Regions from separate parts of the Priestia sp. FW507-14D1A genome, predicted to be linked through region 1. Evidence: riboswitches for the same ligand, from Rfam matches in the RefSeq annotation. Region 1 holds a riboswitch; each other region holds the start of a gene.
What was found. Region 1 has a riboswitch for thiamine pyrophosphate ahead of AC3WJG_RS24095 (thiamine phosphate synthase). Riboswitches for the same ligand answer to the same signal wherever they lie in the genome.
Positions count from the first base shown of each region.

Region 2: linked by a shared signal. The riboswitch ahead of thiM (hydroxyethylthiazole kinase) and the one ahead of AC3WJG_RS24095 (thiamine phosphate synthase) in region 1 are both predicted to bind thiamine pyrophosphate.
Region 3: linked by a shared signal. The riboswitch ahead of thiC (phosphomethylpyrimidine synthase ThiC) and the one ahead of AC3WJG_RS24095 (thiamine phosphate synthase) in region 1 are both predicted to bind thiamine pyrophosphate.

Region 1 covers NZ_JBYSWQ010000011.1:7-3,286, forward strand. The annotation lists gene crcB (fluoride efflux transporter CrcB) at 76-465, shown strand; gene AC3WJG_RS24090 (hypothetical protein) at 513-728, shown strand; TPP riboswitch at 887-987, shown strand; gene AC3WJG_RS24095 (thiamine phosphate synthase) at 1,109-1,732, shown strand; gene thiO (glycine oxidase ThiO) at 1,716-2,843, shown strand; gene thiS (sulfur carrier protein ThiS) at 2,840-3,043, shown strand; gene AC3WJG_RS24110 (thiazole synthase) at 3,049-3,280, shown strand, end outside.
Region 2 covers NZ_JBYSWQ010000005.1:161,036-164,315, forward strand. The annotation lists gene AC3WJG_RS18405 (MFS transporter) at 1-1,151, shown strand, start outside; TPP riboswitch at 1,343-1,451, shown strand; gene thiM (hydroxyethylthiazole kinase) at 1,525-2,331, shown strand; gene thiE (thiamine phosphate synthase) at 2,345-2,989, shown strand; gene AC3WJG_RS18420 (pyridoxamine 5'-phosphate oxidase family protein) at 3,018-3,280, opposite strand, start outside.
Region 3 covers NZ_JBYSWQ010000017.1:21,269-24,548, reverse strand. The annotation lists gene thiC (phosphomethylpyrimidine synthase ThiC) at 1-1,730, opposite strand, end outside; TPP riboswitch at 1,844-1,958, opposite strand; gene AC3WJG_RS25905 (hypothetical protein) at 2,040-2,330, opposite strand; gene AC3WJG_RS25900 (undecaprenyl-diphosphate phosphatase) at 2,789-3,280, shown strand, end outside.

The DNA of each region.
Region 1 (3,280 bases):
TTTCTTGCTTTAGCAGGCTATCTATGCGGTGAAGCGGCAGGAAAAAATTTAGTGAAAGTACATGAGGTGAAGTAAATGAGCATAGTGAGCTTGGCACTTGGCGGGGCAGCTGGAGGAATATGCCGTTATCTTTTGGGTTTAAAAGTTACAAAAACAGTTTCAAACCCTCCTTTTCCAGTATCAATGCTGTTTGTAAACTTGCTCGGTGCGTTTGGACTTGGTCTTTTTTACGGTAGTTATTATGGAAAGGTTCCGAGTCATGCTTATGATGATTCAATATTTTTAATGATTGGCATTGGGTTTTTTGGTGCCTTTACCACTTTTTCAACGTTTAGTGTGGAAACCGTACAGTTAATTCGAGAAAAATTTTATCGAAAAATGTTGGCGTACGTGGGGATTTCAGCATTTGGAACAGTTGGTTTATTTACAGTCGGTTTACTGGCAGGGACGTTTTTATTTAAGTAAAGAGAACGTTTCTAGTAGGGAAAAACAAAAAGACGGAGAAGTAGAGAATGGATAGAAAAGCAGAAGTTTGGAAATACATTTTGTTGATTGTAGCTGTTGCAGGTCAGATCATCGGTTTTTTATTTTTATTTATAAATGTTGTGGCAGCATTTATTTTTTACGGTTTTTATATTCTAACTTTTATTATGTTACTCCTGCTGTTTATATGGGATCGGAAAAAGGAAAAAGACAAAGAAGAATTCGACGACTATACCGATTACTAACCATATAAAAAGCAGAATGATGCGGTGCGCCGAGCCTCTTAGTAAAGAAGCCTAAAAGATACCTCTATAAAAGGAAGAGAGCCGTAAGAGCATAAAGGGATATTGTATTTACATCTAGTTGTGTTATAATTTTAAGTACGAAAACAAAATCAATAAATAGCAATCACTAGGGGAGCTTTTGAAGCTGAGACGAATGTATTTCGGACCCTTTGAACCTGATCTGGTTTGGACCAGCGTAGGGAAGTGGCGATCATGTTTACATAAAGATGCATGCTAACCACTCTACGTTGTAGAGTGGTTTTTTGTATGTAATAAAGCCCTCTACACAAGATGAAGTGATTGAAATTTCTCTTTATTCTGAATGGAAAGGTTTCGATCATGTGGATATTCCTAAATTTCATGTCATTACAACAGATAAGCAGCCAATCGAAGAGCTTCAAAAAATTTTAACAGCTATCGCGCCTTTTGCGGGCGCCGTTCATATTAGAGAAAAAGAAAAAACGGCAAAGCAGATTCAATGTTTACTAGAAAGCCTGCCATTTTGTTGCTCTAAAATTATTGTGAACGATCGAGTTGATGTAGCGCATGCTTTAAAAGCAAAAGGCGTACAGCTTGCCTATCATAGTTTAGACGTTTCGTTTGTTATAGACGCATTTCCTTCTCTCATGGTCGGAAAGTCAGTTCACTCTGTGGAAGAGGCTTTAGAAGCTGAAAAAGATGGTGCTCACTACATTCTATACGGACATATTTATTCAACACATTCAAAAAAAGGATTAAGAAGTCGAGGGATAGCAGCGCTAAAAGAAGTAGTAGATGCTGTGCAGATACCGGTTATTGCCATTGGAGGAATTACACCTGTAAATGCCAAAGAGGTGCTGCAAACAGGAGCACACGGTATAGCTGTGATGTCTGGTGTCATGCTTGCGCAAGATCCCCTTAAAGCGATTAAACAATATTCTCATATATGGACATCTGGAGGTGGAGAAAATGAAGCAGCATTATGATGTACTGTTAATCGGAGGAGGTATAATCAGCTCTTCTATCGCTTATCATTTGTCAAAACAAGGAGCGTCAGTAGCTATTCTTGAACGCAATCAAATTGGTTGTGAAGCTTCAAGTGCAGCCGCTGGTATTTTAGGTGCTCAAGCTGAAATTGATGAAGAAGGTCCTCTTTTAGACCTTGCTATTAAGAGCAGAAGCATGTTTCCCGAACTGGTGAAGGAACTAAAAGAAAAAACGGCCATCGACGTAGAGCTCATTCAAAAAGGCTTATTAAAAGTTGCTGTAACTGAAGAAGATGCACACGTATTAAAGAAAAAAGCCGCTCAGCATCACCGGTGGGATGAACATGTAAGATGGATCGATGTAAAAGAAGCGCGTTTGTTAGAACCCGGGCTTTCTCCAGACATATACGGAGCCATTACAATACCGGGAGACGGCCAGCTAGCTCCGGCTAAGTTAACCCAGGCTCTTGCTCATGGAGCCTTGTATCACGGAGCAGATGTATTCGAATACTGTGACGTTCATTCTCTTATTATGGAAAATGAAACGGTAAAAGGTGTACAGACGTCCAAAGGCTCTTTTTATGGAGAAAAAGTAGTTATTGCAGCAGGCTCATGGGCTAAACGCTTTATTTCTTCTGAACATTTAGGTCAGGTGTTTCCTGTAAAAGGGGAGTGTATTGCTCTGCAAAGTCATAAGCCACTGCTTTCTAAAACGATTTTTTTAGATGAAGGTTTTTACTTAGTGCCAAAGACTGGTGGAAGAATCGTAATAGGGGCAACTAAGCTACAGCATGATTTTACCAAGACGGTTTCTGCACAAGGTATTCAATTTTTGCTGAATAAAGCTTCTGCGCTTCTGCCGGCTATTAAAGATGCTACATTTGAAAAAGCATGGGCAGGTCTTCGTCCACAAACAAATGATGGCTGGCCTTATTTAGGAGAGCATCCTGAAATAGCGAATCTACACATGGCGTTTGGCCACTACCGAAATGGTATTTTATTAAGTGCTGCAACTGGAAAAATTATGGCTGATGCTTTGTTAGGGAAAAAGCCGAATCATTCATTTTTTACATCATTTCAGCTAACTAGAGTAATGGAGGGAGTTCATTGAATCTAATCATTAATGGTAAGACCGTTACTGTTGGAGATGAAATTGAAACGGTTCAGCACTTGTTGCAGGCTCAGAACCTGCATGAACGAGTGGTAATTGTTGAGCTAAACAAGAATATTTTACAAAAAGAAGAACATAGTGATGCAAGTTTGAAAGATGGAGATGCATTAGAAGTCGTTTCATTTGTAGGAGGAGGATGAAGAGTATGTTAAAAATTGGACAATATACATTTAATTCACGTTTATTATTAGGAACAGGGAAATTTCCAGACTTTACGACTCAGCGTCAAGCGGTAGAAGAGTCGGAGACCGAAATTTTAACATTTGCTGTTAGACGAATGGATATTTTTGATCAAAATCAGCCTAATTTATTAGAAGCGCTTGATGTGAAGCGTTTCACTCTTTTGCCTAACACTGCTGGAGCAAAAAATGCAGAAG
Region 2 (3,280 bases), on a different contig from region 1:
CAGGAATCGGTCTCGTTATTCCAATTATGCCAACATATATGACGGAGCTTCATATCAACGGCAGCGTGATGGGGCTTTTAGTAGCGGTGTTTTCACTGACTCAATTTTTGTTTTCACCTTTAGCGGGTCGGTTATCAGATTCGTTAGGGAGAAAGAAAATTATTGTAGCGGGAATGATTGTTTTTGCCTTGTCTGAATGGTTCTTTGGTTCAGTGAGTACACCTCTTTTATTATTTGTATCGAGAATGTTAGGCGGGGTTGGGGCCGCGCTCATTATGCCTGCTGTTATGGCCTATACAGCGGACGTGACGTCTGCTAAAGAACGCGCTAAAGGAATGGGCTATGTGACGGCGGCGATTACAACAGGATTTATTATTGGACCCGGTATCGGCGGCTTTTTAGCTGAATACGGCATGCGTGTACCATTTTATATGGCCGCAGTAGCAGGAGGCTTGGCTGCAGTGATTACGCTTCTTGTTTTGCCAGAGTCTCGTCCTGTACAAAATCATACTGTTTCAAACAATGAGAATCCAAAAGAAGAGCGGCTGCTACTGCAGCTTATGAATTCTTATAAAGAACCTTATTTTTTAAGTTTAATTATTGTTTTTGTGACATCGTTTGGATTATCCAATTATGAAACGATTTTTTCACTATTTGTTGATCATAAATTTAGCTTTACGCCAAAAGATATTGCGTTTGTTATTACGTTCGGCTCTATTGCGGGGGCTGTAGTGCAGGTTACGATTTTTGGATGGATTTTAAATAAGTTTGGTGAAAAAAGAGTGATTTCGTTTTGCTTGATGATGACGGGACTTTTTATTTTACTTACGCTATTTGTGCACACGTACTGGCTTATTATTGTTGTGACATTTATCGTTTTTTTAGCAACAGATATTTTACGTCCGGCAATCAGCACGCAAATGTCGATGATGGCACAAGACGACCAAGGATATGTAGCCGGACTAAATTCTGCTTATACAAGTCTTGGAAATATTATTGGCCCCGTTGTAGCAGGCTTTCTCTTTGATATAAACATTAATTATCCGTACGTATCAGCTGCACTTGTACTGCTTCTTTGTTTTCTTTTATCTTTAAGAGCAGGGAAGGACAGAAAAACAGTTGTGAGAAATCAAGCGGTTCAAGAGAAATAACCATAAGGAAAAATGATAGAATTCTTAGGGAATAGAAGACCTCCAGTAGCTTACTGGAGGTCTTTTGATTATTCTTTGAGGAATGGTGTAAGCTTTAAAGCGCCACTCAGCCTATAGAGAAGCTTTATTTTATCGGCAAAACAGTGAAATGGTTGCAAATAAAAAAGGTTAATAGTAAACTTTAAACGTAACAAGAATAGTATGGGAGCTTGCGCGGGGCAGGCTGAGAGTACAGGGACGCCTGTTGACCATTTGAACCTGTTGGATAATGCCAGCGCAGGGAATGTGAGTACATACCAAAGCACTTTGCGCATGCAAGGTGCTTTTTTGTCTTTTTTGCAGTGTTAAAACTAAATGAAAAGAGTGAAAAAACATGGATATTAGTAAAATTTCAGCTCAATTAGAGAAAGTAAGAGACATAAGTCCGCTTGTTCATAATATTACGAATGTTGTGGTAACCAACTTTACAGCAAATGGACTGCTTGCACTAGGAGCTTCACCTGTTATGGCTTATGCGAAAGAAGAAGTGGCTGACATGGCACGAATCGCCGGAGCGCTTGTCTTAAATATAGGTACACTGACGGCTCAAGAAGTAGAAGCGATGAGAATAGCAGGAAAATCAGCAAATGAAAATGGCGTGCCGGTTATTTTCGATCCTGTAGGAGCCGGAGCGACACCGTTTCGTACAGAAGTAGCACGTCAGCTTGTAGAAGAATTAAATGTGGCAGTTATTCGTGGTAACGCTGCTGAAGTTGCGAATGTAGTAGGCGAGTCATGGCTCATTAAAGGCGTTGATTCATTAGAAGGGCAAGGAGACGTCATTGAACTTGCTGAGAAAGCAGCGAACAAATTAGATACAGTGATTGTTATTACCGGTAAACAAGATGTAATCACAGATGGAAACAAAACGTATACAGTAGACAACGGTCACCCGTTATTTACGAAAGTGACGGGGACTGGATGTTTGCTGACATCAATTATAGGAGCTTTCGCTGCTGTAGAAAAAGAATATGTCGAGGCAAGCGTTGCTGCTTTAAGTTTTTACGGAGTGGCAGGTGAAATCGCCGCAGCGAAAAAAGGTGAAGAAGGGCCGGGAAGCTTTCAAATTGAGCTGTTAAACCAGCTTTATCTTTTATCTGGGCAGGATATTGAATCATATGCAAGAGTACATCAACGTTAAAAGGAGCCGGAAAATGACAAACAAAGAAATCAAAAAGCTGCTGCAAGTTTATTTTATAATGGGCAGCAATAACTGTACAAAAGATCCGAGAGCAGTGTTGAAAGAAGCAATTGAAGGCGGCGTTACTGTGTTTCAATTCCGTGAAAAAGGCGAGGGTGCCTTAACAGGAGAAGCGAAATATCAGCTGGCGAAGGAACTTCAGCAAATTTGTCAGCAGCACAGCGTTCCTTTTGTTGTGAATGATGATCTTGACTTAGCGATCCGCTTACAAGCAGATGGCGTTCATATTGGACAAGAAGATGAAAAAGCTCATATTGTTCGAGAGAAAATAGGAAAAGGAATTGTAGGCGTCTCTGTTCATAATGTACAAGAGCTGCAGCAAGCGATAAAAGACGGGGCGGATTATGTAGGAATGGGACCTGTTTTTCCTACGTCTACAAAAAAAGACGCAAAAGCAGTGCAAGGTACAAAGTTAATTGAAGAAGTGCGAAACCAGAATATTGACTTTCCAATTGTAGGAATCGGCGGGATCACGCCTGAAAATGCCAAACAAGTAGTAGAAGCAGGTGCAGATGGCGTTTCTATTATTACCGCGATTAGCTTAGCAGCGTCTCCAAAAGAAAAAGCAGCTCAATTGAAAGAAGCGGTAGGAAAATAAAAAAAGCGCACACTGTGCGCTTTTTTTATTATAGCTGAACAGTTTGAGGAGTTTCTTCGCCTTCATTCATAAAGCGAATTTCGTTCGGCGTAATTTCAAGAACAACATACTCAGGGTCATTTGGACCGTCAAACCATTCTTTCATGTGATCATTCCATATACGTCCTTTTAATTGATCACCAGTACGAAGAACAGCTGTACCAGATAATTCTAAGTATTGATCGCCATATCCTTCGCCGCTGTAGCCCAATAGTACGTGCACGTTCGGATTGGCTTCGATTTCTTCTGCCT
Region 3 (3,280 bases), on a different contig from region 1:
GCTTTTTCTTTCATTCCTTCTTTTCTTACTTCATTTACATCTTTTTCATTTTCTTGAGCCATGTTACGAATATCTTGAGAAATACGCATCGAACAGAATTTAGGTCCACACATTGAACAGAAATGGGCTGTTTTAGCACCTTCAGCGGGAAGTGTTTCATCGTGATATTCTTTTGCGCGCTCTGGATCTAGTGAAAGGTTAAATTGATCATTCCATCTAAATTCAAATCTTGCTTTAGACAGCGCGTTATCGCGTTTTTGTGCTCCTGGATGGCCTTTTGCTAGGTCAGCGGCATGCGCAGCAATTTTATAGGTGATAACGCCTTCTCGAACGTCTTCTTTATTCGGCAGACCTAAATGTTCTTTTGGCGTTACGTAGCAAAGCATAGCTGTCCCAAACCAGCCAATCATTGCAGCCCCAATACCTGATGTAATATGGTCATAGCCTGGAGCGATGTCGGTTGTAAGCGGTCCAAGAGTATAAAAGGGAGCTTCTTGGCATATTTCCATTTGTTTATCTACGTTTTCTTTGATGAGGTGCATAGGAACATGTCCAGGACCTTCAATCATAACTTGAACATCGTGTTTCCAAGCAATTTTAGTTAATTCACCAAGCGTTTCTAATTCACCGAACTGTGCCTCATCATTAGCATCTGCAATGGAACCAGGACGTAGTCCATCGCCAAGTGAAATAGAAATATCGTATGCTTTACAGATTTCACAGATTTCTTCAAAGCGAGTATATAAAAAGTTCTCTTCATGATGAGCTAAACACCACTGCGCTAAGATGGATCCTCCGCGTGAAACAATACCTGTCGTACGTTTCGCTGTCAGAGGAATATAGCGTAAAAGAACACCTGCGTGAATAGTAAAGTAATCAACACCTTGTTCAGCTTGTTCAATTAATGTATCGCGATATGCTTCCCACGTTAGATCTTCTGCTACACCTTTTACTTTTTCAAGCGCTTGGTAAATAGGAACGGTCCCTACAGGAACAGGCGAGTTGCGGATAATCCATTCGCGCGTTGTGTGGATATCCTTTCCTGTTGATAAATCCATAATTGTATCGGCTCCCCAACGCGTTGCCCATGTCATTTTTTCTACTTCATCTTCAATAGCTGAACGAATAGCTGAATTTCCGATATTAGCATTGATTTTCACGTGGAATTTGCGGCCGATAATCATCGGTTCGCTCTCAGGGTGATTGATATTATTAGGGATAATGGCACGTCCTCTTGCTACTTCTTCACGCACGACTTCAGGATCCATCTGTTCACGAATAGCGATAAATTCCATTTCGGGCGTGATGATTCCTTTTTTCGCATAGTGCATTTGCGTTACATTTTGATTTTTTTTCGCGCGCAACGGTAAACGATTAGTGATAAAGCGCTCGTACTGATCTCTTGGATCACCATCATAATAACCGTTATCCTGTGGCTGAACCGTACGGCCTTGATATGTTTCTACATCGTTTCGTTCTGCAATCCACTTTTCGCGCAGAGCCGGTAATCCTTTTTGTAAATTAATTTCATAACAGGGATCTGTATAAACACCGCTCGTGTCGTATACACGTACGGGACTATTTTCTTCTTCCCCAAAAGATCCTGTAGTAGGAGACTGATGAATTTCACGCATAGGCACTTTAAGGTCTTCTCTGGATCCTTGGACATATACTTTGTGACTGTTTGGAAAAGGCTTTTTCATAGAAACTGATACGTTTTGTTTTGACATTACATATTCCTCCGGTTTCGCATAAAGTGTAGCTATACCGAACCATAAAAAAATCGGGTTCTGTGATAGACAGAACCCGATGGAATAGGCGAAAAAAGAATAAACATATACTATTCTTTTCAAGACTACTTCCCTCCGCTGGTATAACCCAAATCAGGTTCAAAGGGTTAAAGAGTTTTATTGCACTCTTCTCTCAGTCTGAGCTATCAGACACCCCTAGTAGAAATAACATTCAAATTATTCAATTTACGGCTTAAGTTTACCATCATTCGGTAAAAAATCAACCCTTAAATAAAAAAAGCTAGACAATTAACGTTGTCTAGCGGCATCAATTGCAATCACAATAGCTGTAATAATATGCATGATAAACCCTAAAAATGGAATCCAAGCAACCAGTGAAGTAACAATCCCTAGTATGTTTCCATACGCAGATAACCCTCGTCTATTAGCTAAAATGAGCGTGATAGCATGAAGAATAAATCCAATAAAAAGAGGAGTATAACTAAAGCCCATAACAATCCCGGCGCCAATTAAAGGAATTCCCAGCAAGGCTTCATACCCAGCAGTGACCCATTTCATTGTACGTACATTTCCATTCATAAGTAAAAAGCCTCCTAAAAAAGATACTACTATATACGAGTAAAGAGAGAAAAAAGTTTCAAATTACTTAGGGGATATGCCGTATAAGCAAGCATTAGTTGATTAAAATGATAGATGACAGTAAAGGAGATGGAAAAAACATAATGATTTAGTCATTTTTTCACACTAAAGAAAAATAGTCTAGATGATTCATTTTTAGCTAAGGGGCCGGAATTTATACCGAACATAGTGACTACTTTCTAAAGTAAATAAAAGCTGATATCGTGTTTTTTGATTATAGCATGTAAGGTTTTTATTACAAATTATTAAAGATTCTTATCTTTTTGCAAATACACATTGTATTTCATAGTTTTAACAATTATGATAAAAAAGCAAGTGTCAAATTAGGAAAATAGTTGAGCATGTAAAACGAAGCGATAAGCTTATTAATTTGAAAGAAAGGCAAGGTACATAGCTTTATGTGGGAAATTATTGTAGCAATCATTTTAGGGATTGTAGAAGGTTTAACAGAGTTTGCTCCTGTTTCGTCAACTGGGCATATGATTATTGTGGATGACCTATGGTTGAATTCCAAAGAATTATTTTCATCTCCAGTAGCTAATACATTTAAAATTGTTATTCAGCTAGGGTCGATCTTAGCAGTAGTAGTTATTTTTAAAGATCGTTTCATTAATTTATTAGGATTGGGAAAAAAGCCAGCTGCTCCAATTGGACCGACAAATCGCTTGAATTTAATGCAGGTAATTGTTGGTTTGTTACCCGCAGGAGTGTTAGGACTTTTGTTTGATGATTACATTGATGAACATTTGTTTTCTTTAAATACGGTGCTAATTGGCTTAGTAGTCGGAGCTGTATTAATGATTCTAGCAGATTTGTTTGGACCTAAACGTCCGCGTGTAGAGACGGTGGACCAAATGTCTTATGGACAAGCACTGGGTATAGGACTGTTT